2 regions of the Rothia sp. HMSC036D11 genome follow, and region 1 is predicted to be linked to the other one. Evidence: riboswitches for the same ligand, from Rfam matches in the RefSeq annotation. Region 1 holds a riboswitch; the other holds the start of a gene.

Region 1 (15,330 bases):
GCGGCAAAACAAGGCTCTCCGAGCTCCTAGAGCAGTCCTTATCTGCCGAAGGAATCGGTGTGCGCGTGCTCAACCTCGACTCCATCTACCCCGGCTGGGACGGGCTGGAAGAAGGCACGAAAACGTGGCAGAAAATCTCGCGGAACCTGCGCAAAGGCAAACCCGCCAGCTACCGAGAATGGGACTGGCACGCGGATGCGCCCGGCCCCGAACGCACGATTGACCCCGCCCAGGAGACCGTCATCATTTGTGAGGGTGTGGGGGCGGTCGCCGGTACCTGCGATGTTCGCATCGTGGTGAAGGCACCCGACGAACTGCGGTACAGGCGGGCGATAGACCGCGACGGCGAGATGTACCGCCCGCACTGGGAACGCTGGGCGGCGCAGGAAGAAGCCCTCTTCGCCACATATTCCGCCACGTATACGCAGGCGGACCTCATCTACCGCACGGCGTAGCCCTCTGCCCTGCTGTTTGCTGTGCCCGTGCTTACCCTCCCCTGATACAAAGAACCTTGTTCGTGAATGAAGAGTTATAAATCCCGCTTTACGAACAAGGCTTTTTTATGTGCCCGGCGGCGGCAAAAAAGTTTAGCGCACACGCCACTTACGCCGGATGCGCGCATCCGCTAGACTAGAAAAGTTGCGTTTCCAGCCGGGTGTATTCGGCGCCGTTACGCGTTTATAAACCTAGAAAGCACTCTACCCGTGTCTTCGTCACAGACTACTTCTCAGCAGGGTTATGAGCACCCTGATCATGTTAAAGTTTCCTTCGGTATTCCTGCCCCCGTTATCGTCACCCTTGCCGCGCTGACCGCTATCGCTCCGCTGGGTATCGACATGTACCTGGCTTCGCTGCCTACGGTTGCCCGCGAGCTCAACACCACCGATGCCGCCGCATCTATGACCCTCAGCGCCTTCATGATAGGCATGGCACTCGGGCAGCTTATGATCGGCCCGCTCTCCGATAAAACCGGCCGCCGCAAACCGCTTCTGATCGGTGCCGTAGTCTGCTTTATTGCGACCGCACTGTGCGGATTCTCGCCCAGCATTGAGGTCTTCATTGCGGCGCGTTTCCTCATGGGCTTCAGCGGTGCTATCGGCGCAGTACTCGCCCGCTCGATCGTTGCAGACACCACCAAGGGGCTGGCAACCGCCAAGCTCATGGGCGTCATGATGATGATTAACGGGTTTGCCCCCGTGCTGGCGCCGCTCTTCGGCGGGTGGGTACTGTCGTGGGGCACGTGGCGCAATATTTTCCATGTGCTCACCGTAGTGACCGCGCTGCTCATGCTCGCCGTGATTTTCCTTCTGCGCGAGACTCTTCCCGCTGAAAAACGGTACAAAGGCACCGCACTGAGTGTCTACTCCGAAATTCCGAAAGTGTTCAAAATCCGCCGTTACATGGGCTTTTCCCTCACCATGTGCTTTGCCTTCGGCGCAATGTTCTCGTATATTTCGGGATCCACCTTCGTTCTCCAGAATATTCTGGGTCTCAACGCCGGGCAGTTTACTCTCGCCTTCGGGGTGAATTCCCTCGGCATTGTGGCAATGAGCTCGCTGGCAACCGCGCTGGTTGGTCGTATCGGTCAGCGTGTGATCGTCAATATCGGCGTGATTTCTCTTCTGACGGTCTCAAGTCTGCTGACTATCTCATTCGCGCTGGGTATTTCACTGTGGCCCACCCTGATTCTGCTGTTCTGCCTCACCTGCTCGGTGGGTCTGATTTTTGGTAACTCCTCGGCGCTGGCGCTGAACGAGGCGCGCCATATGGCGGGCAGCGCATCCGCCGTGATGGGCACGATTCAGGCGCTTCTGGGCGGACTTGCCGCGCCCTTGGTTTCACTGGGCGGTGAGGGTTCCTATATGCCGATGGCGTTCTCAATTCTGGGCTTCGCACTGATGACCGCGCTGGTGCTCTTCACAACCCCGCGTAAGGATGCCGACTATGCGGCAGACGGTGGCGAAGGTGGGCGCTAACGCTTCGCATCGAGCATGTTAAGACGTTGATACCCAAGAAGCGGGTTTTTGCCGAAAAGATGAAGAAATATCATCATTTTCGAGCAGAAACCCGCTTCTCCTCGTAATCGCCCTAGCTGCTGGTATTCTGATAAATCCTAAGATTTTAAGGAGGCTGACCGTGAGCCCCGACGAAAACCTCACAAGTGCAGAGATCATCGAACGGTTCAACCACTTCTACGACTGCTGGCTGGATTCGATCACCGTAACCTATGCAAATGGAACAGCTGTTCGTCTGCGATTCTGCGCGGTGGACTGGAACCATGTAGACGGCGGCTGGGAGAAAGCCGCTAACGACGACGTCTGGCGGCACGTCACCGTAACCCTGACAAATATTTCGGACTACCGGGTGCAAGGCCCGTTCATCAGCATATGCAGCGGAGTTCATACTCTCGAACGGGACGGCAAAATCGGGCTCGACATCGAAGGGTACAACGACAACCCCGAAACCTTCGAGGACATCGCCGAGGCAGACATATACTTTATCGCCGAAAACGCCACCTGGGAGCTGGGCCCGCTCGGCGTGCACTGCTGTGAGGGCACGTGAGCCACTACACTGGAAACATGACTAGTTCCGTAATGCTCCTAAATTCAGAGAACCCGCAAGGCGTTTCCGTAGACCCCACCCAACCGCTTATCGGCGTGGAAGACCAAGGATTTACCCGTGGCGACGGCGTTTTTGAGACCATGCTCGCCGTTGATCGGCGGGTGCGAAAACTTGATATGCACCTCGCCCGACTCGAATCTTCGGCGCGTATGCTCGACCTGCCCGAACCTGATCTACACCAGCTTCGGGATGCGCTGGCGAACCTCCTCGACCAGGCCGTGCCCGGCGCCCACACGGAACTCGGCGAGGAGCATATCGTCAAAATCATTATCTCGCGCGGGCTGCCGCATGCCTCTGTGGGAATGCCCGCCGGACCATACACCCTGCTCATCGCATCCCCTGTGCCCGAAACTACCGTGAACCAGCGGCAGAACGGCGTGAAGGCCATGCTGCTGCCGCGCGGGCACGACCCCGCCGACAACACCGCATACCCCTGGCTGCTGGCGGGCGCGAAAACCCTCTCATATGCGGTCAATATGGCGGTTTTACGGTATGTGCACAGCCGGGGCGCGGACGACGCGATTTTTATGACCGACAACCGCCGCATTCTGGAGGGGGCAACCTCGTCGGTGCTGATGGCGCGTATCGAAAACGGTGTAAAGACGCTGTACACCCCCGAACCGAACCACGGAATCCTGCCCGGTACCACGCAGGGCGCTATTTTTGAGGCGGCACGGCGCGACGGCTGGGAACTGGGATACGGTCCGCTGTACCCGCAGGATCTTTTCGAGTCAGATGGGGTGTGGCTCGCCTCCTCGGTGCGTCTGCTCGCCCCCGTCACACACCTGAACGGTACGGCGTTAGCGCACGATGCGCAGCTCACGCACCGGTTCTTGGAATACCTGGCACAGGGCTAAAGTACAGGGTTAGCGGCGCAAGGCTGATACTTGCGCCGCGCCTTTAACCCGGTATTTTCGGGGTTGAAAAATATAGCGGCAACTTCGATGCGGCTACTGCCACAAGAAGCGCAGAGTTCCCAGCCCCAACGAAACCCCGTAGGCGCACGCCACGATCACGGCGGCGGCAACCGCAACATACGCATCACGCCGGGAATAGGCGGGCACGCGTGCCCAGGAGCGTTTGCCGGTGCCGAAACCACGCGCCTCCATCGTGACCGCAAGGCGCGAACCACGGCGAATTGCCTGTACCATGAGCGCGAAGGCCTGCCCTGCACCGGTTTTGATGCGCCCGAGCGGGCCCTGACCCGCACCCAGCCCGCGTGCACGCCGCGCCTGCCCCAGCGTATTCCACTCCCCAAATAGGATGCCGACAAGGCGTAACGCCGCCAAAGCGGCAAGTACAAAACGGGCGGGCAGGCGGAAAGTTTGGGCAAGCGAATCGCCCAGGTCGGTTGGGTCTGTTGAGAGCACAAATGCGAAGGTCGGCAGAATCATCGCCAGGGAACGAATCATCATCGAAAACGCCGCCGCGAGTGACCCTTCCGTGATGGTGTTCAGCCCAAAATCGAGCAGTACGGCACCGGTTTTATTAACAAGGATCGCCACACTCCAGCCGGTGGTCAGCACCGCGATCAGGATAGGCCAGCTGCGCGCCAGCAGGTTCACAGGTCGAAACCCGACCGCAATAAACCCCAGCAGCTCCAGCCCAAAGATGATAGCCGCGGTTACCGGGTCTTGAATGAGGATTGCCGCAAGAACCAGCACGCCCGCAACCACTAATTTGACGCCCGCGTTAAGCCCGCCAAACCAGCTGTTGCGCTCGGCACTCGGCCCGAAAAAATCGGTATTCATACGCTACTTCCCTTCCTGAAGGCCCCGGTCTGCGGGCTCATGCGGCAGACTTTCGAGCGTGATGCTCCGCCCGCCCAAAGCCGCCGTAAATTCGAGATCGTGGGTCACCGAGATCACCGCAACCCCCTCAGCAAGAAGCCCGCGAATCAGGCGCACCAGTTCGCCCCAGGTGCTCGCATCCTGCCCAAAGGTCGGTTCGTCAAGAATCAGCACGCGCGGCGCCGTCGCCAAAGCAGATGCAACCGACAGCCGGCGTTTTTGCCCGCCCGAAAGCGTGAACGGGTTGGCATCTAAGAGTCCGTCTAAACGCAAGCGTTCGGCGAGGGATGCGGTGGCGGCGGCGAGCGCATCCTCATCAATTTTTTCGCGGCGCAGGGCGGCGAGGCGGCGCGGCCCGAGTTCGAGTTCTTCGCGCACACTGCCGCGCACGAATTGGTATTCGGGCTCTTGGAAAACGTAGCCGATGCGCCCGAGCAGCTGGGCGGGAGTCCAGGAGGGAATATCCCAGCTGGCGGCTGTTTTCTCGCGGGTGAGGGAGCTTTCTGCCGTTGGGTTTTGGTCGAACTCGCGCAGTGCTTCGTGGGCGTGCAGGGTTCCGTTGGGGGCGTAGAGAAGCCCGGCGAGAGTGAGTGCGAGGGTTGATTTTCCGGCGCCGTTGGGGCCGAGAATGCTCAGGTGCTCGCCTTCTCGAATGCTCAGGTTAATGCCCCCGCGCAGGGTAGGAATATCCAGGGGTACGGATGCGGGTTCCGGCATGGTTTTGAGCTGTCGCCGGCGTGCCCGTAACTGTTTCTTGCTCGGGAATTCCCGCGTAATCGCAAGGTTTTCGGCGCTTAGGAGTATTCGCCCGCTCGGTACCGCAGCGGCGGCGGGTTCGGGAATATACCCGGGCACCCACACGCCGTTGGCGATGAGGGTTTCGCGGGCTTGGGCGAGCACAGTTTCGGGCGCGCCGTCGTGGGTGATGCCTCCATCGGCACCGAGCACGATAACGCGGTCCATATGCTGCGCCCACACGCCCACCCGGTGTTCGACGACGATCAGGGTGGCACCGGTTGCCGTGACCGCCTGCACCACGGCATCGCGCACCTGCTGAACGCCCTCGGGGTCGAGGTTCGCGGTGGGTTCGTCAAGCAGAATGGCGCGCGGGTGCATCGCCAGGATTCCGGCGAGCCCCAGGCGTTGTTTCTGCCCACCCGAAAGCGCATTCGTGGGATGCTCATGCGGCAGGTAGTCGAGCCCGACGGCGGCGAGCGCATCATCAACGCGCGCCCAGATTTCTTCGCGTGCGACCGCAAGATTTTCGGGGCCGAAGGCTACGTCATCGCCCACGCGGGCGAGCACGACCGATGATTCTGGGTCTTGCTGCATGAGCCCGATGAGTCCGCGAGCGTCTTCGGGGTCTACGCCGTCGATGCGCGCGCTACCGCTTTGGCTCTGCCCGTCGTGATCGTGCAGCACCCCGGCGATAGCGTGCAGGAGCGTTGATTTTCCTGCGCCGGAGGGCCCCAGCAGCAGTACTTTCTGCCCGGGTTCGATGCGCAGGTTCACGTTCGAGAACGCGGGTTTTTCGCGCCCGGGGTGGTGCCAACCGAAGTTGTGAAGGTCGATTGCGGCACCGCGGGCGGGCGCATCGGGGGCGGTACTGTGGGGTTCGGTCATGGTTGCATCCTGGGTTGCGGATGGTTCAGGATGTTCCGTGTTTGAGGGTTTGAGCGTTGAGATAGGCTGTGACATACGCCGCCTGCCCGTTATCCGCGTGCGGTACGTGCCTGCACGCCGGAGGCTAGCGAGGCGAGTACCCCGGTTTTAGCGAGCGCTTTCGTGAGTCCCCAGGAGAGTACCCCGGCGAGCACAATTCCTGAGACGACCGCGCATACCACGTAGATGACGGCTTTGAAGATTTCCATGTCTGGGTAGTAGATGATGATTTCGTTGACGCCCATGAAGAGCCCGCTCAGTGCGCCCGCGAAGGCTGCTGTGCTGAGGTTCCAGACGCGGTACCCGAACACGGCGAAAGCGATTTCAGCGCCAATTCCCTGGAAGAATCCGGCGATGAGGATTGATTGGCTCCAGGCGCCTCCGGTGAGGAATACGGAGATGACGGCGGCGACGATTTCGCAGTAGAGCGCAGCGCCGGGCTTGCGGATAAGGTACCCGCCGAGCACACCGGCGAGCAGCCACATACCGGCGACGATGGGTCGGTATTCGGGAACCACCGCGAAGAGCGTTTTAGTGGCGGGGTCTACGGCAATATCCCAGATCCAGAAGATTACCGCGCAGGCGGCGGCGACCACAGAGACGATGACGATTTCATTGACCCGCCAGCTGAGGCGAGATTTTTGAGACATATTTTCCTCCCATGATTGGAAGGGGAACATCCACACCCGTTGCGGGTGGGGTGTTGAGAAAACATATTTCGACTCCCTACGCCGGTACTAACCGGATCAGGTTCGAGGGTCTGCGTTGCACTCTCAGCGCCCGTCTGCGGCGCTCCCCTGTCGTGTTGCTTCGAGAGTTCGAAGCTTATAAACGTTTACATTCTATGCTGTATGAGTCGTTTTCTGTGAGTTCGTTGAGTTTTTGAATCGGTTTATGACAAGAACGTGTGGCAGGTCGGTAATATGATTCCTTGATTTGCCGCTGGTATACGCCTTTCAGACCCGCAATACTGTGCTTTTTCTCACGTTCTAGAGTTTTTACCCCGATTTTTCGTGTATACGCGCGTTAAAACAGGTCATGTTCTCTGCATCTGAGCCGCAAAGCCGATAGGCTAGGGATAGTCACTTCTGATTTTTGAGGAGAAGATATGAACCCCGTAGCAAAGATTGCTATCACCGGTGCCAATATGGCCGCCGCCGCCCTGACAAGCAAAGGTCTTGGCGCAGCATGGAAGCGTGTGACCGGTAACGAACCTCCTACCATCGGTCCCGAGTCCGAAGACACTCTGCGCAATGTTATTGTGTGGACCGTCATCACCTCCGTGGTGGGTGCTCTGGTAAGCGTCGGTATTGCCCGCGCACAGCGCCGTTTCTTCTCATAATTTCACGGTGTAATTTGGGTGGATGCGCCGCCCCAGCAGTCTTCACACTGCAGCGGTGTGCGCATCCTTTCCGATGTGCTGAATAGTCTGCCCGTTCAGAAGAGAATAAGGCGCTCGGCACGCTGGGAGGCGATGCCTACGGCAGTGCCGCCGGGGTAAGCTACAAGACCAGCACCAGATTGAGGGCGCCTAGCTGCGTCTTACACGAAAGTGAACACATCCGTTATGACTAGACGCATTCCCGACCACAGTACCAGCCGTCGTTCGGTTGCCTCTTGGGTGCTGTGGGATGTCGGCTCGTCGAGCTTCGACACCATCATGATGACCTTTATTTTTACGGTCTATCTCACCAGCTCTTACTTCGGCTCAACCGAGGATGCATCGGCGGCACTGTCACTGGGATTGACCGTTGCCGGGTTCTGTATTGCCTTTTTCGCTCCGGTTTCGGGCCAGCGCGCCGATAAATCCGGCAAAGGTATTTTCTGGTTAGGTGTTAATACGCTTTCTCTGGTGGCGTTCTCTGGACTGTGTTTTTTCGTATTTCCCGATGAAGCGCATCTGTGGCTGGGCGTGATTCTCGTATCTGCGGCGAGCGTATTCAGCGAATTTGCGGTCGTGAATTACAACGCTATACTTCCACGCATTTCAACCCCGAATAATATCGGTAAAATCTCTGGGATCGGTTGGTCGGCGGGGTATGTGGGCGGCCTAGTGGCCCTAATTATCGTGTTGTGGGGCTTCGTACTTGAGCCTAACGGGCTGCACCTGAGCACCGATAACGCCTTCAATATTCGCGCAGTGGCGCTGTTTTCTGCCCTATGGTGCCTGATCTTCTGCACGCCTTTGCTAATTCGGATGCGCCGCCGCGAACGGGTGCTCCCGGAGGTCCTTCCCACAGGCGAACTCAGGTTCTTAGAACGCGGCTTAGCCAGGCTTTCTCCGGCACGCCAAGGCGGTCTTTTTGCAGCCTACAAGGAGCTGTGGCGCACCATTATGCGGCTGCGCACCACGGCACCGCAAACCCTTTATTTCCTGTGTGCCAGCGCTATCTTCCGCGATGGTTTAGCCGGTATCTTCACCTTCGGCGGCGTGTTGGCGGCTGGGTCCTTCGGGTTCAGCACCTCGGATGTCATTATTTTTGGTGTTGCCGCCAACGGTGTTGCCGCCGTAGGCGCAGTGCTGGGCGGGTACCTAGATGACTATCTGGGGCCCAAAAAGATTATTATTTTCTCACTGGTGGCCATCCTAATCGCCGCCGTACCCCTACTCTTGTTCCCCTACCCCATGACCTTCTGGATTTGCGCACTCATTCTCGCCCTCTTCGTGGGGCCCGCGCAGTCCTCGTCGCGTACCTTCTTGGCGCGCATCGCCGATCCCGGTACGGAAGGTGAGCTCTTCGGGCTGTATTCGACGACCGGGCGTGCAACCAGCTTCTTGGCACCCATGCTGTTCGGGCTGTTTGTCACGATTTTCAACGCCCAGGTGTGGGGTATTGTCGGCATTATGATCGTGGTGTTGGCGGGCCTGCTCATGACCCTGCCGTTAGAATCGCCACAAGCGCTTCACCTGCGCAAGGCACGCCGCGCCGAAAAGAAAGCGGCCAAGGCGGCGCAGCGGTAGTTCTTTACTCGCCCCCCTTGACCTACGAGTCTTACCCCGCGAGCAGATAGCGGATTGCTATCTGCTCGCGTATTTATTGGGTTTTTAGTTCGAGTCTTCTTCGGTATACAGCGGGTCGTCTACGGTGCGCATCGTGAGTATGCCGCTTTCAGACAGCTGCTCAACAACCTGGCGATGCGCATCCTCGGGCAGCCCCTCAAACAACTCACGCATGACTTCGTAGTGCTCCCGCACCGTCAGCTCGTGAGCGGCGTTAATCCAACACTCCGCCGCGAATGCGGAAAGCTCATCCAGTGAATCTCCGTGATGCAGCAGGAATCTTTCTCCATCCACCAAGTACCCGACGGTACCGAACATGCGCTGAAGAACCTGCGTGCCGTTAGGGTATACGTTCGGCAAGCGGTCGTGCACCTCAAAGGTCTCGTGCTCGTCCACTCTCTCGGAGTTCGGGAGCACAGCATTCTCGGCGAGAAGTTCACGCACGAGCGGCTCAATATCTTCAACCTCGGAATACACCAGCCGCCATACGCCGCCGCACTGCTCAAACAGGCGAATAATCGAGAGCACACCCTCGGGGTTGAGCGCCACGCCGGAGGTCTGCTCGGCAATCGACATGAGCGCATCCCCCAGGCTCACACGCTCAAGATAGGGTTTCGTGGGCTCATCGGTGCGCCCCACCATGACGACGCGAGCGGCTGTATAGCTCGTATCCTCACAGTCCGCCGCGTTCAGACCCAGATCCACAGGGTTGCGCTGTTCCTTCGGCTCGTCATCAGAGACTACCAGCGACAGCGGCTTTGGGTAGGGGTAAATCTCGCGGTCGGCGCCCACGATCGTGGTTTCGTCCGTAAGATAGGTGAACTTCTTCCCCAGATACTGCGCGGCAGTCGTCTTCCCCCGCCCCGAAGCACCCACCAGCACCAGCGCGCGCTTCGTAGCGGGGTCGCCAATGGCGGCAGCGTGCAGCATGGTGCGCTTACCCGCCAACTGCTGAATCATAGCAACCGTCAGATTAGACGTCAGAGTCTCCAACGCCTGCTTCTCGTTCTGAATATTAAGAATCTGCAGAATCCCGAACGGGTTCACCAGGTCGGGGTGCTCGTCAAACAGATTCACACTCCCGTCCGTGAGCACAATAGCGTGCGCCACAGACTGGGTTGCCTCAAGGGCATCATGCACACTATCGAAGAGGCGCGGGGCTAGACTCCCCCAGGTCTGTACGATCTGCTCGCGCAGCGCATCGGGAACACCGGGACCAAAAATAACCTTCAGATCGGCACCGGCAGGGCTTAAAGCCATTGTCTTGAACGACAAGGTATCTCCTTGAAAAAATCATGCGGACGGCGACTAGTCGCCAGATTTCTCAACGGGGATCTCTGTACGGTGAAAGTTCAGGTAGCTGCGCGATGCGGTCGGCCCGCGCTGCCCCTGGTAGCGGTTTCCGTATGCGCCGGAACCATACGGATGCTCAGTCTCGCTTGTGAGCCGGAAGAAACACAGCTGACCGACCTTAGACCCGGGCCACAGCATGACCGGCAGGGTCGCCATATTAGACAGTTCCAGGGTCACGTGCCCTGAAAAACCGGGGTCAATGAACCCTGCGGTTGAGTGGGTCAAAAGCCCCAAACGCCCGAGTGAAGACTTACCTTCCAGGCGAGCCGCCACATCCGCAGGCAGGGTCACCTGTTCGTAGGTGGAACCGAGCACGAACTCGCCAGGATGCAGAATAAAAGGCTCGTCGGGGGCAACTTCCACCAGACGAGTCAGTTCTTCCTGCTCCTGCGACGGGTCAATATGCGGGTACTTATGGTTGTCAAACAGACGGAAAAAGCGGTCGATGCGCACATCGACGCTCGCCGGCTGAATCATCGAATCGTCAAACGGCTCAAGTACGATACGGCCGTCAGCAATTTCTCGTCGAATATCGCGGTCTGAAATAAGCACACTCTAAGGATACCGACTCCAGACTCCATACTTCACCATTGCTCAAAAAGAACAGCCGACAAGTCAAAAATAAAAATCTGCGGCAAAGTGTGCGAACCGAGGCAGCACACGCTACACTAGGTTAAGTCCGATCACGGATGCGCGGCTGTAGCTCAATGGTAGAGCGCACGCTTCCCAAGCCTGATACGCGGGTTCGATTCCCGTCAGCCGCTCTCATAAACCCCTAGCTTCTGTTAGGGGTTTTCGTGTGCCCAATTTTAGACGGGAATCGCTTCCAGGCGCGGATTTGGCACCTCGCCCGCTCGGAATCCGCACCCTCCAGCCCGTCAGCCGCTCTTAAATGCTCTGGTATTTGCCAGGGCTTTTTTATTTTCCTCAGCTAGCCCCGCGAGCAGGTGGTTTTTGACCCGAGCAGGTAGTATTTTCCTACCTTTTCGGTCAAAAACTACCTGCTTGCGGATTCAGGCAGCATGTCATAGCAATAAAAACGCCGCCAAGAACCGCGATAAAGGTTGTGTGCTAGCCTGAGTGGGAAACATCTGCGTGTGCCGCATCGTCGCAAAATCACCGCAACACCCGCGTGAGCACGCAGGAAACACTACTTTCACAGTCGAATCGTGGTCCCATGACAACCAGTAATACCGCTGAAACTGCCACACCTTTAGACCTTTCGCTGTATCTGGTCACCGGCGAAAACCCCGTCGAAACGGTGCGGCGGGCACGGCACGCCACCTGCATACAGGTGCGTTCCAAGCCCATCAGCGCCCGCGACCTGTATGCCCTTGCCGAAGAGATCGCGCGCATCGCACTCCCCCACCAGAAGATACTCATCGACGACCGGGCGGATGTTGCCCTCGCCCTGCGCGCTCGCGGGGTGCGCATCGACGGGGTACATATAGGTCAAGACGATCTGCCCGTCGCCGATGCCCGCCGTCTGCTGGGCGAGCACGCCATTATTGGTCTCACCACCGGCACTCGCGAGCTTGTTGAGCGCGCCAACACCGTTGCGCACCTGATCGACTACATTGGTGCTGGGCCGTTCCGCCCTTCCCCGACCAAAGCCTCAAACCGCCCGCCGCTGGGTATTGAAGGGCTGCGTGAACTTGCCGAGCTCTCGGAGGTTCCAGTGGTCGCCATCGGCGATATTTGGCCCCAGGACTGCCCGAGCATCCGCGAAACAGGGGTTGCCGGGGTTGCAATGGCGCGCGCCTTCGTGGAAAACCCGGAATTGCAAGCATAATCATGGCAGAAGTTATTACCGTGGTGGGCGGCGGAATTATTGGGCTGACCACCGCCTTTGAGCTTACCGAACACGGCCAGCGGGTGCGCATCTATGACCCAACCCCCGGCGAGCGCGGCACGGGTGCCAGCTATTTTGCGGGTGGAATGCTCGCACCTATTGCCGAAGTGCAGTTTCAACAGGATGCACTTTTCCCACTAATGACCGCCAGCGCGAATGCGTACCCTTCGCTCATGCGCAGGCTCTCTGCGGTAACGGACGCCCCCACCGGCTACGATACGACCGGCACGTTGGTGGTGGCGAGTGACCGTGCGGATGCGGCGCATCTGCGCGATGTTTCTGAGTATTACCATTCGCTCAACCGCAGTGCCGGGGCCATTCCCGTGAGCCGGGCGCGCGCCCTGGAACCTGCACTTACCCCGGATTTGGCGGGTGCGGCGTTGATTGAGGGCGATCATCAGCTGGCGCCTCGGCTGTTTTTGCAGGCTCTCGTGAAGGCGTTGAGGGCGCGCGGGGTCGAGTTTGTGCGTGAGCGTGTGACTGACCCGGATTTTGGGGATATTGTGTGCACCGGTTTGGGCGCGGCGGGGAAGTATCCACTGCGACCGGTTTATGGCGATATTCTGCGTTTGCAGGCGCCGCATCCGCTGGTGGAGCACGTAGTGCGCGGGTTCGTGAACGGGCGGCCCGTTTATGTGATTCCACGGCCTGGCGGTGAGGTGTGTATCGGTGCGACAAGCCGCGAGGACACGCGCACACGCCCCGGTGTGGACGGCGTGTATCAGCTGCTCAAAGATGCGATTCGGGTGGTTCCTGCGGTGGAAGAATGCGAGCTCATTGAGGCGAATGTGGGGGTGCGCCCCGGAACTCCGGATGATCTGCCGATCTTTGGCTATTGCATAACGGCGACCGGGCGGCGGCAGCTGATCTCGAACGGGTATTTTCGGCACGGAATTTTACTGGCGGCTCTCGCTGGGAAAGCCGGTGCGGAGGTGTTTTTGGGCGGGGATATTCCGCCGGAGTTTGCGCCCTGCTCGCCGAAGAGGTTTGAGCGCTGATACGCGATTTGCTAGTACATACCGCCAGTTTGTGCACTAACAACGAGAGGAATAATCCATGAAAATAACCTATAACGGCACATTATTAGACATTTCTGCCACGAATCTTGAGGTGCTGATTCTTCAGCAGGCGGGCACCGATCAGGGTGTCGCTGTCGCACTCGATGGTGCTGTGGTGCCGCGTTCACGGTGGGCGAGTACCGAAGTGCCCGAGGGCGCTAGGGTCGATGCGCTGACCGCAGTTCAGGGCGGGTAGAAGCCATGATTATTGCTGAGAAAGAGTTCTCATCCCGGCTCATTATGGGTTCCGGGGGCGCCACCAGCATGGACCTGCTCGAAAAAGCTTTGGTCGCATCCGGTACCGAGATGACCACGGTCGCGATGCGCAGGCACGCCTCGGGTACCCCTATTTTTCCGCTTCTGACCAGGCTAAATATTGCGCCTCTACCTAATACGGCGGGGTGCCGTACCGCACGCGATACCGTTATCACCGCCCGGCTTGCGCGCGAAGCCCTGGGCACGAACTGGGTTAAGGTTGAGGTGATTAGCGATGAAGATACCCTGCTGCCGGATGTGTGCGAGACCGTGACCGCCTGCGAAACGCTGGTGGCGGAAGGGTTCACGGTCATGGCGTACACCTCTGATGACCCGGTGATCGCCAAACGTTTAGAGGATGTGGGAGTCGCGGCGGTCATGCCGCTCGGCTCCCCCATCGGCACGGGGCTGGGCATTTTGAACCCGCACAATATTGAGCTGATTTGCTCCCGCGCCACGGTTCCGGTGCTGCTGGATGCGGGGGTTGGCACCGCCTCAGACGCCGCGTTTGCTATGGAACTGGGCTGCTCGGGTGTGCTGTTGGCCTCGGCGGTCAACCGTGCGCAGGACCCGGTGGCGATGGCGCAAGCCATGAAAGCCGCCGTTGAGGCAGGCTATCTGGCGCGAGGCGCGGGCAGGATTCCCCAGCGCGAGCACGCGAAGGCTTCCTCCCCGGCGGAGGGTCTGGTGTCATGGATGTGACCTCGCATGATCGCCCTTCGGTGCCTGATACACCGCAGATTCTAGCGCCGGAGAGCCCTGCTCAAGCGCAGGATCTCGAAGCAGAGCGTATATCGCGGCAGGATCGTCTGCCCGGTTTCGACCAGAAGGCGGTCGCCAATGCGCATGTGCTCGTTATCGGTGCGGGCGGTCTGGGGTGCCCGGTGGTGCAGGCGCTCGCCGCCGCCGGGGTCGGGTCGATTGCGCTCGTCGATCACGATGTGATTGAGCTGTCGAATCTGCAGCGCCAGCCGTTGTTCGGGATCGCCGATTGCGGCCGGGCGAAGGCTGAGGTTGCCGCGCATCGTGCCCGCGAGATTGCCCCGGCGCTGAGGGTGACGGTGTATCGGCGGTACCTGGAGGCATCCTGGATTCTTGACCTGCTCGCCGATGAGAACCCTGCGGTGATCGTCGATTGTACCGATACCTTTGCGACTAAATATTTGATTGCCGATGCCGCCGAGATAACCGGTATTCCGCTGGTGTGGGGGTCGGTGCTGCGGTATCAGGGCAGCGTGAGCGTCTTCCGCTCAGGGTCGGCACATCTGCGTGATCTGTTCCCTACAACTCCGGAAACCTTGGAATCCTGCGCCGAGGCCGGGGTGCTGGGCGCTACCACGGCGGTGATTGGTTCGCTCATGGCGACGGAAACGCTCAAGTTCCTGGCGGGGCTGCCCACGCTTGAGGGGCAGCTGCTCACCTACGAGGCGTTGAGTGGTACCTTCCAGAATTTTGCGCTCTCCCCTGACCCGGAGCGGGCATCCGTGACGGATTTAAGCGCCTACAAACTGCCGAAAATTCTGCTGGATGTGCGCGAGCAGAGCGAACGCGAAACCCAGGTGAAGCACCCGGATTCCCTGCACCTTCCTCTGTCTGTAGCTACCGAGGATGCGGTGCGCGCCATGTTGAAGCCGCTCGCCGGGGAGCGCGTGGGTGTGTTTTGCAAGTCTGGGGCACGCGCAGCGAAGTTTATAAAGGATTGGGATGCGGTTGCGGAAGAATACAATATAACACTGA
Region 2 (15,330 bases), on a different contig from region 1:
TAATAGCCGAATCCCCGGTAATCATACCGACATTTTCGGCACCAAAAATCTCGATAAGATCAAAGAACTTCTCGGAAACAAGCGCTTTGATGGGTGCGGTGTAGTAAGAACGCTGCCCAGTCGCCAAACCGGTAAAATGCGCCGCCACCGCCACTGTAGATTTACCAGAACCGGTGGGGGTAGCCAGCACCACGTTATGCCCCGCCGCAATTTCCAAGACAGCTTCATCTTGAGCCGGGTAAAGCGTCATGCCTCGGCTAGAGATCCACCCGGTGAACGCCTCATAGATTTCATCCGGGGTGAGCGGATTGCCGGTATAGTCGCGCCGGTTGTAACCGCCGGGATTCTCCGCGAGTTTGGGGGAAAGGTATTCAAGAATGCTCATGGTGCTTCAATTTTACCGAGCCTAGAGGCAGAGAGTTAGCAGAATCCGTCAAAATCAGCGATGCGCACAATATTGGTTGACTATTGCGTTGCGCAAGACATACACGCCGCAGGAAACTTAGGTTATGGTCAATTTTTACGCTAGCAGAAACCCCTCTGACTGTTAGACTTGCGTATAGCGAAGTGCGGTTAGTTTCCCTTCTGATAAGGAGTACGCAATATAGCATGAGAATATCCTTAAAGGACACACAAATAGCGGGATACTGGGCGACCGCAAGGAAAAATACTCTTGATGATTGTGTGTCAGAACTTCACCATTTTATGACCTCGCTTGAGTCACTGTACCCGGGCGGACACTGGCGTATCATGCGCGAAGCTCCTCAGCGGTTAGGGGCCAATGTTGAAAATTCTACTCCCGGACTGACTGATCTGCTACTGGGCCAGCTAGAGGGCGCGAAAACTCCAGATGCAGACGCCTCATTTGGGTACTACTTTAACCTTGAATATCTGGGGCCGCTCCCAATAATTGTCCAAGGATGCGTGGGAATACAAACCGACAATAAGAATTTTAAAAACTTTGTCCTGATCAAATTTTGGCGAGACCCCGAAGTGCCAGAATCTTCACAGGGAGAACCCACTCTTGAATCCGGTCACCAACTGCTAGAAACAATTATTCGTTGTTGGTCACCGCACTTAGCCACATGGACAACAACCACTTGGTTACGTGCTGTACCGAAAAGAGAAGCGTATACACCATCTCTAGGATGGAAAACCTATTTCAGCGAACCAGCAGTATGCGAACTAATCAGCGACTTAGGAAAACCCCTGTATCAGGGAATACTTCTTGAAACCTCATCGGATATTCACGATGTCACCCCGGAGAAAATTGTGGCGCTTGCGCAAGAACTATCGAACCGTGGAGTCGAGAGTGTACTCTACCGCGGCACATGAACGTATAGAATCAGCGTCTTGAGTCTTCGCGCCAAAAATTACTGCGTGACATCCCATGTTGTGTATGTTTCATCTAGATTGTCTACAAAACTATCGTAGCTAGTTTTCTGTAGGCCCTCGTGAAAATAAGCGGTACAGCAGAAAACTATAAAATCTGCAATGCAACATGTCACATATATAAGGTAAATGTGTTAGCCTCAATATTTAATGAAATAGAGGGTATAAGCGAGGCACATATGGCGAACGTGGATGAGCAGCATCACCAAAGAAGTACAGAAGAAGCTCCCACTAGTACAAAGACGACACAGCACCAGCAGAAAAATCCTACACAGTCCTCACAAACTCCCAAGGTAGGTATTTCTGACGATGACCTGAAAAATCGGGTATCTTTACGTGTGAGTGCCCCCGGTTATACATATCCCTGGTACCGTTGGGTTATCCCCATGCTTGGCGAAACTACTGCGGGTATAGGCGCTATCGGCATTCCCGTTGTCGTGGGCACTTTTATCAACCACCAAATCGCAGGACACACGGCTGATGCCTGGCTGCTGTTTTGGGTCGTTGTCGTCTCCATCGGGTTTATCGCGCTCAACGAATACTTTGGGTGGGGCGCATCCATGAAATTTGGTGCCGAGCTAGACCGCGACTGGCGCACCTATATTAACGCCCTGCTCAACCGCGCAGCGCATAAGAACAATGCGGGTGAGATGGTTACCGTTATGAGCAAAGACGTGCGCCGTATCAGCGCAGTATTCTTCTCAATCCCTCTCTTCACCAACGCTATGATTATCGCAACTTTAGGCGCTATACAGTTGTGGCTCATTAGTCCGCTCACTGCGGCGGTGACTCTTACCGGAACAGCCTTAGTGATATGGGTTCTGGCGAAATACTCCACCTTCATGGAAAGTAAAGTGGGCGTCTACCGCGCGAAAGATGGTGAAAATTCTTCGCGTGCCTCAGATATAGCAACGGGACTACGCACCATCACGGGACTGGGCGCTGAACAGCAAATGCGCGAGCGCTATCACCAGGGAGCAGATGATGTTTTCGATGCTCTCATGGAATATGAGAAAACTCATCGCTGGATGTTCCTTATCCGCGTATTCCTCAGCGGAACAGTCACCCTGCTTGGTATTGGTTTCGCGCTGACGGGACACGTTGAGAACGGACGCTGGGTACCTGATGTTCCAGCTGCTTCCCTAGTAACGGTTGCTTCTATTATTGCCATGATGGGTGGGCCCGTCTGGATTTCACAAAACTTTCTCACCGAATGGCGTTACGCCAAGGTGGGGCTGGCTAAAATTGCTCGGCTTGAAGGATACGCCGGGGTACGTCAAGGTGTGCTCAAAGAACCGCGAACAGATACCGAACTTGAAGTATATGTGAGCCATGAGAAAGAACACGATATGCCGGTTGTCGATATCCCGCAGGTTCCCGCAAAGGCACGCAACGCGCGCATCGTATACATCAATCCTCGGCATTGGCAGCTGACTGCTCAAGAGTATGCAGAATCGCTTGTCGAACATGTGCGTGCGCTCGCTGCCGAAAAACTGCCGGATAAACAGCGAATCCTACTAAGTGAGCCTAACCCTATGATTTTCGCCGGAACTTTGCGGAATCACCTACGTCTGGGCACCGTACCGCCCGAAGATACTGTAGCTGCGCAAGCGAAAGATGAAGCTCTCCTTCAGATAACCGACTCTAGCGAAATTGCTTACCGTTTGGGTGGGCGAAATCCAGATAAATATTTTGAAGCGCTGATCACTAGCGAAGGGGCTAACCTTTCGGGCGGACAACGCCAACGTTTAGCTCTTGCGCGTGCGCTCGCCCAGGACACCCAAATACTCATTTTGACTGAGCCCCTTAACTCTGTGGATGAGCCAAGCCAGAAATATATTTACGACAGACTTGAGGAATGCGTGGGCACACCTACCGCGCCAGAGCTCTATCCTGGGCTGCTTGCGAGTTTTGAGACTATTTACGTTATTTCGACAACTGCAGAAGTATCTCGGCGTATTGCGCGAGATAACAATATCGAAACCCAGAGGGTAAATCATGTCTAAGTTACCAACCGAACCGCCCCGCGTGGTTGTGCAGAAAATGGGTTCCTACATTGTGCGTTATAGAGGGCGTGCGTTCTTCACTTTTATTGTTTATGTGTTGAGCAGCGTCATGGGTGCGGTAGTGCCTCTGCAGATTGGTGCAACTGTTGACGACGTTGTGGCTGGTAAGTATGCGCAATTTCCGTGGAAACCTATATTGATCATTCTTGCCGCTACTGTTGCTCAAGCCATCGTGATGCTTTTGGCTATGTACAGCGCCGCCCGTCTTGGCGCCCTCGTAACACGCCAAGCAAGTATAGATACCATTGATGCAACTCTAGATCTTGATGCGCGAACCGTCGAGGAATCCGGCAGTGGCGACCTGCTCACGCGAGTGACTGATGACCTGTCTTCAGCATCGAACGCCGTCAGCTTTGACCTGCTCGAAATTCTTTTTGTGATTCTGTATTTCGTAGTTTCTATGGTTTCACTTGCCACACTCAGCGTACCTCTGAGCGTTATCTTCCTGCCTATGATTATCGGCTTGGGCGTGCTGATGGGATATTTTCTGCCGCGTCTTGCCCGTGAAAATCAGAGCGTGCAGGAGATTACGAGCGAGCTTAATAGCGTGCTGACCGAGAATGTTCGGGGCGCATCCACCATTCGTGAACTTGGGGTGCATGATGCCCGCAACGAAACATTCGAGGCTGATAACGATCGGCGTTATCGGGCTACACTCAAGATGGTGCGTATACGCCAAAATTATTACACGTTTGATGCTCTGAATGCGTGGTTCCCTACCGTTATCTGCTTGCTCTGGGGGTCCTTCTGCGTCATGCAAGGGTGGGCAAGCTGGGGTGCCTTGGCGACTGCATCCATTATGGTTTTCAGCCTGAGAACTATGGCGGATATTTTGGGGCATCACGTGGGCAATATACGCATAATGCTGGTTAATATGGGGCGCGTGTTCGGGATTATTAATCTGGCGCAAGCGCAGCGTGCTCGGCGCAAAGATATTCGTAGAGCACAACATCATGAAACTTTAGGGAATACCGCACATGTAATCGAGTGCTCCCATGTTTCGTACGGTTATTCTTCAGATGCGCTTGTACTGACTGATATTAATCTAAAGATTGCGCCTGGGGAGTGCTTAGCGTTAGTTGGGCGTTCTGGCTCTGGAAAAACCACGCTTGCAAGGCTCATTGGCGGTTCCTTGAGCGCGCTTGACGGTACAATCCGTGTGCTGGGAAAACCAGTTGGCAATGGGGAATTTCCAACCGACAAGTACGAAGATGGTAGGCCGCGACTACTGGTTTGTACCCAAGAAGCACATATTTTCTTTGGTACCGTTATTGATAATTTCACTGCTGTAGTACCAGAAGCCACCGAGAAACAGATCGGTGACGCTCTGGATGCTGTTAGCGCTCGTTGGTGGCGTGAGCTTCCCCAAGGGTTGAAGACGCGCATCGGTACGGGAGAGCACGAACTCACCCGTGACCAGATTCAGCAGCTTGCTTTAGCGCGCATCGTCGCGGCAAACCCTCACGCGGTGATTCTTGATGAATCGACCACCCAGCTTGAGCTTGTGGACGCGACCGAATCATTACAGGCCGTGCTCGCGAATCGTGCTGTGTTGATTATTTCGCACGATGCGCGTATTGCATCCCTGGCAGACCGCGCCGTTTTGCTTCAGGAAGGCATGATTACCGCTGAGGGCACGCCCGCTGAGATTTTCGCTCTGACCTAGAAGATGATAGTCAAGAACCGTACACTCTCTGTCCTTCTTGTAGATGGGCACAACGGCACGATAGAGAAGAAAAGTGTACGACGCTCGGGCAGGTTATAGAGTTTGTTCGGATTTATTTTTTCTTATGGAGCCGCCATTCGGTATCGCCTGCTCCCGAGTCATCGCGATGCCAATGCTGCCCTGTCACTGGGTCAGGCTGCGTTAACTTTGGATTCGGGTTATTACGATCGGGCTCATCCGGATGTGCTGGGCATCCTCGAGCACCAGGGTCTTCGTGGCAGGTTTTACCTACAGAATGCACCTCGGTATCCCACACGCGTACTAGAGTGGGATCACTGCGAACCGTAAGCGAGCCAACAATATTCCAGTCTCCACCTTTGAGACGGTACCGACCCTGATAGGTGACAGTAACGTAAGCATGATAGTTGCCGGATTCTTTGAAAGCATAGCTGGTATCGGTGGGTTTAAAGTTACGTTTGCTCTTGTCCCAGACAGCGCCTTGCGCGGTTCCTGAATCCCGTGTTGTGTACACAGGATCGCCGGCACCGTACTCATAGGTATAGGCAACGGGAACAGCTTCTATCGTGACTTCTTCATCGAGGATAGTAGTATCACGTGCTGCGGTTTTAACACCGGTCACATAGAAGTTTGTGTTGATACCAGTATTGACGTGGGGCTCATGCCCGTCGAAATGTAGTGCGGGTTTTGTGGTGGTAAGTTCGGCAAGCTGCTCACGAACCTGGTGCTCTATCTTTTGGGTGCGAGCTTGGGCGTTATCGGCAGTAGGTTCGTTTTCAGGTGTGTTTTGGTCTGCAGGATCGTTGGGAACGCACGTTATACCGCCGTTTCCTGACTGAACGACACCGTATTGTTTATAGTTGTCTGAATCGTCAATGGGGAGGGGAACACGGGCTACTTTACCGGGTTTCCCTTGGTAGAGACAGGGCGCATCTTTAGAAGCATTGCCATTGTAGACATCGAAGGTATTTCCTACACTACTTACGGTTGCGGGAGCGTTAGAGCCTGTATCAGGTGTAACTATGGGTGCTTCTTGGCTCTGATATCTGTTAAATTCAGATTGCTCATATTCATTAGGTCCTTGCTGGTCAGGTTTATTGGATGAAGAAGACCGCCCAATGACTGTTATTTTTCCTCCTTTAGCATCGCCAGAATAATCAGTAGCGAAGGCAGACATAGATAGTGTTGGACAGAGAAAGAGCAACGTTGTGACACAGAAGATGTATTTCTTATTTGACATTGACATCAAGTTTCTCTGTACCAGCAAATGACCAATGGCCATTACTTGTCTGGAATACAACACCAAACTCAAGAACATTGTCGTTTTCTTGAGAAGCAGGGAATGAGAACGTTTTGTACTGCTCGTTATCTAAGATAACGTAATCATTCGAAATTATTCTGCCAACAATGAGGTACACATGATCGCTGGGAGAACGTAAAGTTGAGGGATCGGCGACAATCTTGCGAGTGCCTCCTACGACCCAGCCTCCCTTATCGTACAGACGCTGCATATGGTTACAGAATTTTTCAACTTCTTTGTACCCTGCGGCAGTGTAATCTGCGTAAGTCTGTACATCTCCGGTTTGGGTAGCGTAGTTTCCTAAAGCATTCCAATAATCGATGAAGTGCATAAGCGCCTCCGGTGTCTCAATCCCAATATCTTCGGGCTTTTTGGGCTTGGGGACGTTCTGCGCGGGTCCTTTTTCGTCTGCGGGACGGTACTCACCTTTGGGCGCTTCAGAGCCACCAGAATAACCCTTAGTGAAGGTCGGATGCGCCTGGGCCTCAGGTGAGGCAGATTCGGTACCATGTGGGCTGGAGCTACCGTCTGTGGTGTTGGATGTTTCGGCACGAGCAGGTGCCGTATCATGTGTTTGCTCTCCGCAAGCGGTCAGGAACTCAGTAACGCAGATCCCCGATGCGAAGGCTATCAAGGCACGACGGTTGAGGATTCTTTGAGGTGCACTGTTGTGCCTAAGGGCAGGAATGCTCATCAGTGAACTTTCGTGGTTGGGTGAATATACAGCAGGCCGCAGGGGAGTGCGACCCTTTTCAACAGTACTGTTACATGTCAAGAATAAGAAATATTACTTTATAAGAGTTTGAAAATTACCAAAACTTAGAGATATGTGCACGGCAATGACACATAAAGTCCGTGAACCTATTGAGCCCAACGGTATATGCTACAGTGAAAACGCGATATGGGGTGCTCCATTTTGTAATGGATACACAGCACGGCGCTGTTGTCTGGAGCTGAGATATACCCATTGAACCTGCTCTAGTTAGAACTAGCGAAGGGATATCGAACTGTGGCAGAGCAGCCTTAACCTTCTTTCTGAAACACCCGATTCATCATTATCTAGATAGCGTGGTGCGTTTGCAGCGATACCACGCCCATCCCAAGGAGACTTATAGCTATGACGCTATTAAACACATCTACGCCTCGTGTGCTTTCCATTGCCGGAACCGATCCTACAGGCGGTGCTGGAATCCAAGCTGATCTCAAGTCTATTGCCGCAAGCGGTGGTTACGGTATGTGCGCCACAACCGCGCTTGTCGCACAGAATACACAAGGGGTTCGCAGCATTTTTGCTCCACCTACTGAGTTTTTACAAGAACAGCTTGCGGCAGTTTTCGACGATGTGACTGTGGATGCCGTTAAAATTGGTATGCTCGGCGATGTTGAAACTATCACTACCGTCAAAACCTGGCTTGCAGAACATCCGGTACCAGTGGTGGTACTTGATCCGGTGATGGTTGCCTCCAGCGGCGATCGCCTGATTAGTCAAGACGCCGAGCAGGCACTGCGCGAATTGGTGGCGCAGGCAGATGTTATCACTCCGAATATCGCCGAACTCGCGGTGCTCTGTGAGAGCAACCCTGCCCAGACTTTGAAGGAGGCGCACAACCAGGCGGCTCAGCTTGCGAGGAGCACTGGCACGATCGTGATTGTTAAGGGCGGTCACCTGACGGGGGAGGACGCCGGAAATTCGGCTGTTTTCCCTGATGGAACTCATACACATGTAGCTGTCACTCGCGTCCAAACGAAGAATACCCACGGTACCGGGTGCTCGCTCTCATCCAGTCTTGCTACGCGCCTTGGACTTGCTCTTGTGAATGGCAATAATGAGCTGAGTGTACGAGTACTCACGAACGCGCTGGCATGGAGCACCCGGTGGCTCAACGAAGCTATTATCGCTGGTGAGGAACTGCACGTGGGCAGCGGGCAGGGTCACGGACCGGTTGATCATCAGGCACGTGCTCGCCGTTTGGAGCATGCAGCCGATACGAAGCCGTGGGAGCACTTATACGCTGATAAAAATCTTACGGGCGAGAGCCCCAAGAATTTGGTGAAACCTGCGCAGCGGAAATCCCCAGAGTCGAAGGTAGTCCCGGCGGGTCCGTGGACTGCCGCCCTGTGGCAAGCTACCGGTGATATTTGGCGTGACATTCTCGATTTGCCCTTTATTCGTGGGCTGGGCGACGGTACGCTTGACGAGGATTTATTCGGCTTCTATTTAGACCAAGATGCGCAGTACCTTGCCCAGTATTCTCGTGCCTTAGCTACTCTTTCGGCACGTGCCACCTCATCACAAGGTCAGGTGCATTGGGCTGCGGGTGCCCAGACGGCAATTGTTGAGGAATCGCTTTTGCACCATGAATGGTTGGCGGCGCATTCCCCTATTCCTGTGGAGCAGGGTGGTATTCGGCGTGGCGCACCTTCAGCAGTGACAATGGGGTACACGAACTTTTTACGTGCTACTGCTGCTGGCGAGGATTATGTTGTGGGCGCAGCTGCGGCGCTTCCATGCTACTGGCTGTACCTTGAGATCGGTTACCGGCTCTTGGAGAAAACCCACGAGGAACATCCGTATAATGCTTGGATTTCGGTGTATGGCGGCGAAGATTTTGCTGCGGATGTGCGCCGCTGCGTGGCGGTTGTTGAGGAGGCATTTGAGCAGGCTTCCCCCAGTCAGCGTGTTGCCGCCGCGCAGGCATATATGAGTGCATGCCTATATGAACGTGACTTCTTCGACCAGGCTCATAGAGCGTTGCGGTAAAACATCCCACTGGCCAGCCCGCATACGACAACGTAAAAAGGCTCTTTATCCAAATCAAGCGGCTTGATTTGGATAAAGAGCCTTTTTAGCAGGTAGGTAGAAGGGACTATGCCCCCAGAGCCTCCAGACGCTCAATCAGGCGCTTGCCGTGATCCTCACCGATGGCGCGAGCAACAGCGGGGTTATCGGGGTCGCCAGTGGTGCCGTAGCTGTACAGTGGCTCCTCAAGAGGCATACCGGTGAACGCTGCGGTGTTCTCAAACTCGGTCAACGTGGCGGATACGTCGCGTGGCAGCATAGTGCGGTAGACATCTTCAATGGCGCCAGCGGTTGCAGAGATCAGAAGCTTCTTACCCTGCAAAGCGGTGCCGTTTTCTCCATACGCGAAGCCGTACTCGAAAACGTCGTCAATCCACTGCTTCAGCAGAGAAGAAATTGAATACCACATCACCGGGAACTGCAGAACGATGACGTCTGCTTCCACAAGTGCCTTCTGCTCAGCAGGTACGTCAAACTTACCGTTTACACGCAGCTTGTCGAGCTCACGAATCTTGACGTTATCGCCGAACCGTGCCCGCACGGCATCAAGAATAGCCTTGTTAGCGTTAGAAGTCGTAAGGTCAGGGTGCCCCGAAATAATCAGGATATTAGACATAGTCATCCAATCTATTAAACATCAGAATCATGAGCTTGTGAGTGCTGATTCAAGTATAAGCTCAAGTTTGCCACCTTCGTATATTAGCACGCTATTCCCTATGTCTGCCTGTGAACATTATGCCGAATCTAATACATACTGCTAACAAGCTTTTAGTTTTCCAGAAGGTGTACGATGCACAACATTACCCATAAAATGCATGACAAATACCTAATGCGATGGCGCCGAAAAAGAAAATAGCAACCCCAATATACTAAGCCCGCAAGGATTCTAACCTGGCGATGAGCTTGGTGCCATGATTCTCACCAATAGTCCGTACCGCTGCGGCATTCCCCGGATCGCTTGATGTGCCGTAGCTGAAAATAGGTTCTTCTAACTCCATACCCGTGAAAGCGGCAGTATTCCCAAAGTCGGCGTATGTAGTTGTGAGCTCATACGGCAAGGCATCCCGGTACATATTCTCGGGAGCCCCCGCAGTCGCAGAAATCAAGAGCTTCTTACCGCGCAGCGCCGTGCCTTGCGAACCGTATGCGAAGCCGTACTCGAAGACGTCGTCAATCCACTGTTTCAATAATCCCGGCACCGAATACCAGTACACAGGGAACTGAAGCACCACGATATCTGCTTCCGCGAGTGCCTTCTGCTCGGCTGGAACATCGAATTTACCATTCACGTACAGTTTGTCGAGTTCACGCATGTTTATCGCATCGCCAAAATGGTTTTTTACGGCATCAAGAACCGTCTTATTTGCGGTGGAATCTGGCAGGTTCGGGTGACCTGAAATAACAAGAATCTTTGACATGATAAATCCAATCTGTGTGCGATAAACAGGAAAGTTAGGAATCTAATATATCGAGCCTCAAGTAGAGCTGCTAGGTTCCTTGCTTATTTTCACGATTTCTACGCCCTGAGGTGAATAGGTTAAAGAAATATCCGGAACAAGCTATATTCCCCGAGTCTGTGGGAAAGAACTGTTCCGGATAATTCTGTGATATTTATCGAAGGCTGCTGTTACTTTTCCTCGTGAGAAGCACCCTTCAAAGCCCCCATAAGCGGTCCCACAATATCCAGCGGAAGCGGGAAAACAACCGTCGAATTCTGATCAGCGCCCAACTCCAAGAGAGTCTGCAAATACCGCAACTGTAACGAAGCCGGTGAATCACTGAGAATGTCAGAAGCCTCCTTAAGTTGAGATGAAGCCTCAAGCTCACCACGTGCCGAAATGATCTTGGCGCGGCGTTCACGCTCAGCCTCAGCCTCACGAGCCATTGCGCGCTGCATGGCCTCAGGAATCTCAATATCCTTGATCTCAACCAGCTCAACTTTAATACCCCACGGGCGGGTGCGTGAATCAATAATGCTTTGCAAATCCGCATTCAAATCATCACGATGCGCCAGCAAAGTATCAAGATCCACACGCCCCAACAGCGAACGTAGCGTAGTCTGAGCGATCTGAGAAGTAGCGATCGGGTAGTTTTCGACCTCAAGTACGGCGTCTTTTGCACTAATCACACGGAAAAGTACTACCGCGTTCACGCGCGCAGGAACGTTATCTTTTGTGATAACTTCCTGCGGGGGAATGGTCAGCGTAATCACACGCATGTCCACGCGCTGCAGCGAATCGATGAGCGGAACCACCAGGTTAATACCAGGTTTCAGCTCGGAACGCAGATGACCGAAGCGGAAAGAAATACCGCGCTGATATTCAGGGATGACCCGAAGGGTACGAATGATCAGAAAAGCAACGATTACAAGAATCGGAATAACAATCGAAAGAACGGTAAGAGAATCCATCATGTCCTCTAAAAAATATGTTGGTAACGGTCAGTAGGAATGACCTGTGTAGATGCGGTGCTGAGAAAAAATCTAGATGCGGTGACAATACGCACCCCGATCTCTAAGGTTACCAATTCATCAACGACGGTACCTTAGAAACCGGGGCGCGCATCCTCACACTAACGAGAGACTTCTTCGAGATTCTGCTCCTGAATAACCTCTGCGGTAGTTTTATGCAGACGCGGGGTAGAAGTCCCCTCGCCGCTCCACGCCGGCCGATCAGGATCAATCTGCGAAGAACGCACAGGCAAAGTTGCAGCAGAGATTATCTGCTTACGAGCATCGTCGGTGCGGCGCTTACGCTCATTGCCAATACCGCCCCACTTAGCGGCAAACCTATCCATCTTAACCGCCACCGATTCATCCGCAGTAGACCCAGGAATATGTTTAGGGTCTGCCACAAAGTTCTCAGGTGACTTAATGAGCTTGATAGCCAAGGGATAGGTGAGTGACAAACAAGCCACAATAACGGCGGCTTCCACCAGCAGCTCCAAGGGAGCATGCCAGGCCAGAGCCGTAGCACCCACAATAATAGGACCGAAAAGCGCAACCGTCACGGCAAGACCGCGATGGAACTTACCCGACTCCGAGTAAGGCCACTCATCAACCTCACGCGTAAGTTCACGCCCATTAGACGAGACGGTGCAAGTGTCCTTAATAGGGCAGGTATTGCACACGCTCGGCTTGGCACGGTAGCGCATCACACGATTATCCGTATCAAACGCTACCGGCCACAGCCACTGATCCTCGGGGCAGAGCCACGCATCGTTACTCTCGTGGTAGGTGAACCCGAAAGTCCGGGATGCCACGAAACGTTGGCTTGTACGCTTAGCAAGAATATCGAAGCCCCACCCGACGGCGACTAGCCCCAGCGCATAAACGCTGGATAGCCACACCATCAGGGATACTCCGGCAATTTGCTCAGGCATGATAGTCAGCCTCGACGATCGCTACGGTACGGACTTGTCTGTTCGGGAAGCTCGTCGGCAGCCTTAGCACCCGCAAACTCGGCGATGCGCTCGTCATCCACCAACTCGTATAGCGGCGGCTCGGGGAGCTCCAGAACGGTTTCCTTGTTCTTCTGTGAGAAGTACGAAGTTATACCCAACCATGCGAGTTTGAGCAGCGGCATGATACCAGCCAAGAAGATCACGTCGCCCGGTAAGCGTAGCCAGTCCATAATCACAGTTGAACCATCGTGAATAAACGCGAAGGAACGGGCCTCGTAGTAGCCTTCACCCACGGACTTATACAACTGAGCGACACCCAGCGGCAGAAGTGAAATGAAGACCATCCAGATCAAGCCGATGTTCAAGGCCCAGAATGAGAACTTCAGCCCCTTCTCAGGCCATTTATTCTCAGGAATCAGGTAACGCAACGCAAACACCGCGAAGGCCAGTGCCAACATACCGTACACACCCATCATAGAGCCGTGCGCGTGGTTTGCGGTGAGCGCAGTGCCGATTTCGTAGTACGAAACAACCGGCAGGTTGATCAGGAAGCCGAAGACACCTGCACCCAAGAAGTTCCAGAAGCCTACAGCAATAAGGAACATCACAGCCCAACGATGCGGGAACGGCTTGGTGCGGTTGGAGTACTGGCGAGCCCCCAACTGCATGAAGCCCCACGCCTCAACAGTCAGGAAGGTCAACGGAATAACCTCTGCTGCCGAGAAGAACGCACCGAATGCCATCTGTTCCGAAGGAGTACCAGCGAAGTAGGTGTGGTGCATAGTACCAACCACACCACCGGCGGAGTAGAGTACTGCATCCATCATGATAATGGAGATAGCGATGCGCTCGCGCACCACACCCAAGAGTACGAAGACGTAGGCGACCATCACAGTGGTGAAGAGTTCGAGGAAGTCTTCAACCCACAGGTGTACCACCCAGAAGCGCCAGAACTCGGCGACTGAGAAATGGGTGCGCTGACCAGCGAGCATACCTACGGCGTAGAACATCGGAATTGCCAGACCTGAGAAGAGGAACAACCAAGGCATGGAGGTTTTCTTCCCGCTCTTGAGGCGTGAGCTAAGGGTACGCCAAACAATGACAATCCAGATGAACATACCAGCGGTGAGCAGAATCTGGAAGAAACGCGGCAGATCAAGGTACTCCCACTGCTGTGCAAAGATAGTGTTCTCGGGTATCCAACCCTTTTGCGAGAACCATTCGTTGAGGAGCGAACCGAGCACCACAATAACCACGGCCACGAAGAGGACGACGGTGAGCAGACCTTGCTTCTTCGGCTCTTTGCGGGTAATAAGCGGGGCAATGAAGATACCACCAGCTAGGAACGCCGCAGCCGTCCAGAAGAGGGAGAGCTGTACGTGCCACGTTCGAGACACGGTGTAGGGCAGTAGCTCACCCATATTGATACCGAAGAACCCGTCTATTTCAACGCGATAGTGCTCGGTGAGAGCGCCCACCAAGGCTTGCAGGAGGAATAGAACAATAATCGTGATGAAGAAGAGTCCAGCTGCCTTCTGGGAGGGGGTGAGCTTAACTTCATCCGGCTGCCGGAAGTCAAGGACTGGGGCTTCTTCGCCGTGCCAACCGATGGTGCGCGACCAACGACCATATATGGCAAACAACAAGCCGGTACCGCCAATGAGGGCGATGAGCGATAGAGCCGACCAAACCATGAGGTCTGCAGTAGGTTTATTATCAACGTTCGGCTCTGCGGGCCAGTTATTGGTGTAGGTGTAATCCTGGTTAGGACGCTCGGCAGCCGACGCCCATGCCGTCCACCCAAAGAATGCCGTCAAATCGTGCAGTTCTTCGTCGCTCTTAATAGCGTTAGGGAAAAGACCTAAGGAAGTATTACCACGGGTAAGGGTGTCCTTGTAGTGGTCTGTCATCAAGCTGAAACCCTTGGTCTGTCCTTCGGTCCAGGTAAGGGTTTTGTTGGATTCGTCGTATTTATTCTCGTGACGCCACTCGTTTTTAACGATTTCGCGCGGTTCTTGCTTGCCTTCTGAGCGGTATTTATCAACGGCGGCATCGGTGGTCTTGCGCAGGTACTCTGCGGTGAAGTCCGGACCGATGTATGCACCGTGACCCAGAACGGAGCCGTACTGCTGCAAACCGCGGCTCTGATAGAGCTCCTGACCATGCTGAATCTGTTCAGCAGTTGCGATAACTTTACCGTCATTGCCGACGATCTTATCGGGGAGCGGCATGGAGAGCGCGTAGGTGCGCATCGCCAAGACGGCCATGATGGTAAAGCCCAGGAGCATCACAAACGCTACAGCCTGTACCCAGCCTTTTCCGGCGTAGGCACCGACTGTATCCGTGCGGCGGGTGATCTTGGCGATCTCCCCGCGCGTTACGGTTTTCTTAGCCATTTTGATGTGTCTCCAGTGTGCGTGGATTGATTTTTGTTAGTGCTCGCGGTAAGCATCCCCATAATTAGGAAACCCACAGGGGCACTTAGTTTTATTCTTGCATTACGAATACGAATTTAGAAAGTTTACAGACACGGTGTCATTATTATGAAAGAAATTACACAGGTAAAGTAAGAATAGTTCTCATGTTGTGTATTATTTTGATATAATTTAGTGCCTCAGTTTTATGTTTAGGTGAGACTTACCTAAGAATTGAGCAAGATTTTTGTACTCTAATTCTGGTGGGGTTC

The links. A riboswitch is a leader RNA that binds a small molecule or an ion and turns the genes downstream of it on or off. The one in region 1 is predicted to bind thiamine pyrophosphate.
Region 2: it holds a riboswitch for thiamine pyrophosphate, as region 1 does, so the genes downstream of both, HMPREF2958_RS09410 (bifunctional hydroxymethylpyrimidine kinase/phosphomethylpyrimidine kinase) here and HMPREF2958_RS00685 (ECF transporter S component) in region 1, are expected to answer to the same signal.

The regions. Positions count from the first base shown of each region.
Region 1 covers NZ_KV815272.1:160,645-175,974, forward strand. Annotated here, with positions in the region: gene HMPREF2958_RS00655 (nucleoside/nucleotide kinase family protein) at 1-455, shown strand, start outside; gene HMPREF2958_RS00660 (multidrug effflux MFS transporter) at 705-1,976, shown strand; gene HMPREF2958_RS00665 (regucalcin) at 2,137-2,562, shown strand; gene HMPREF2958_RS00670 (aminotransferase class IV) at 2,580-3,479, shown strand; gene HMPREF2958_RS00675 (energy-coupling factor transporter transmembrane component T family protein) at 3,573-4,373, opposite strand; gene HMPREF2958_RS00680 (ABC transporter ATP-binding protein) at 4,377-6,035, opposite strand; gene HMPREF2958_RS00685 (ECF transporter S component) at 6,125-6,724, opposite strand; TPP riboswitch at 6,781-6,883, opposite strand; gene HMPREF2958_RS00690 (DUF4235 domain-containing protein) at 7,183-7,416, shown strand; gene HMPREF2958_RS00695 (MFS transporter) at 7,642-9,036, shown strand; gene HMPREF2958_RS00700 (hypothetical protein) at 9,121-10,350, opposite strand; gene dcd (dCTP deaminase) at 10,384-10,980, opposite strand; tRNA gene HMPREF2958_RS00710 (tRNA-Gly) at 11,122-11,192, shown strand; gene HMPREF2958_RS00715 (thiamine phosphate synthase) at 11,606-12,220, shown strand; gene thiO (glycine oxidase ThiO) at 12,223-13,278, shown strand; gene thiS (sulfur carrier protein ThiS) at 13,337-13,534, shown strand; gene HMPREF2958_RS00730 (thiazole synthase) at 13,540-14,295, shown strand; gene HMPREF2958_RS00735 (ThiF family adenylyltransferase) at 14,286-15,330, shown strand, end outside.
Region 2 covers NZ_KV815315.1:284,428-299,757, reverse strand. Annotated here, with positions in the region: gene HMPREF2958_RS09440 (DEAD/DEAH box helicase) at 1-385, opposite strand, end outside; gene HMPREF2958_RS09435 (hypothetical protein) at 685-1,335, shown strand; gene HMPREF2958_RS09430 (ABC transporter transmembrane domain-containing protein) at 1,572-3,398, shown strand; gene HMPREF2958_RS09425 (ABC transporter ATP-binding protein) at 3,391-5,124, shown strand; gene HMPREF2958_RS09420 (hypothetical protein) at 5,237-6,319, opposite strand; gene HMPREF2958_RS09415 (DUF6318 family protein) at 6,372-7,136, opposite strand; TPP riboswitch at 7,335-7,459, shown strand; gene HMPREF2958_RS09410 (bifunctional hydroxymethylpyrimidine kinase/phosphomethylpyrimidine kinase) at 7,560-9,203, shown strand; gene HMPREF2958_RS09405 (NAD(P)H-dependent oxidoreductase) at 9,310-9,864, opposite strand; gene HMPREF2958_RS09400 (NAD(P)H-dependent oxidoreductase) at 10,112-10,660, opposite strand; gene HMPREF2958_RS09395 (slipin family protein) at 10,870-11,652, opposite strand; gene HMPREF2958_RS09390 (transposase) at 11,814-12,623, opposite strand; gene HMPREF2958_RS09385 (nitric-oxide reductase large subunit) at 12,629-15,040, opposite strand.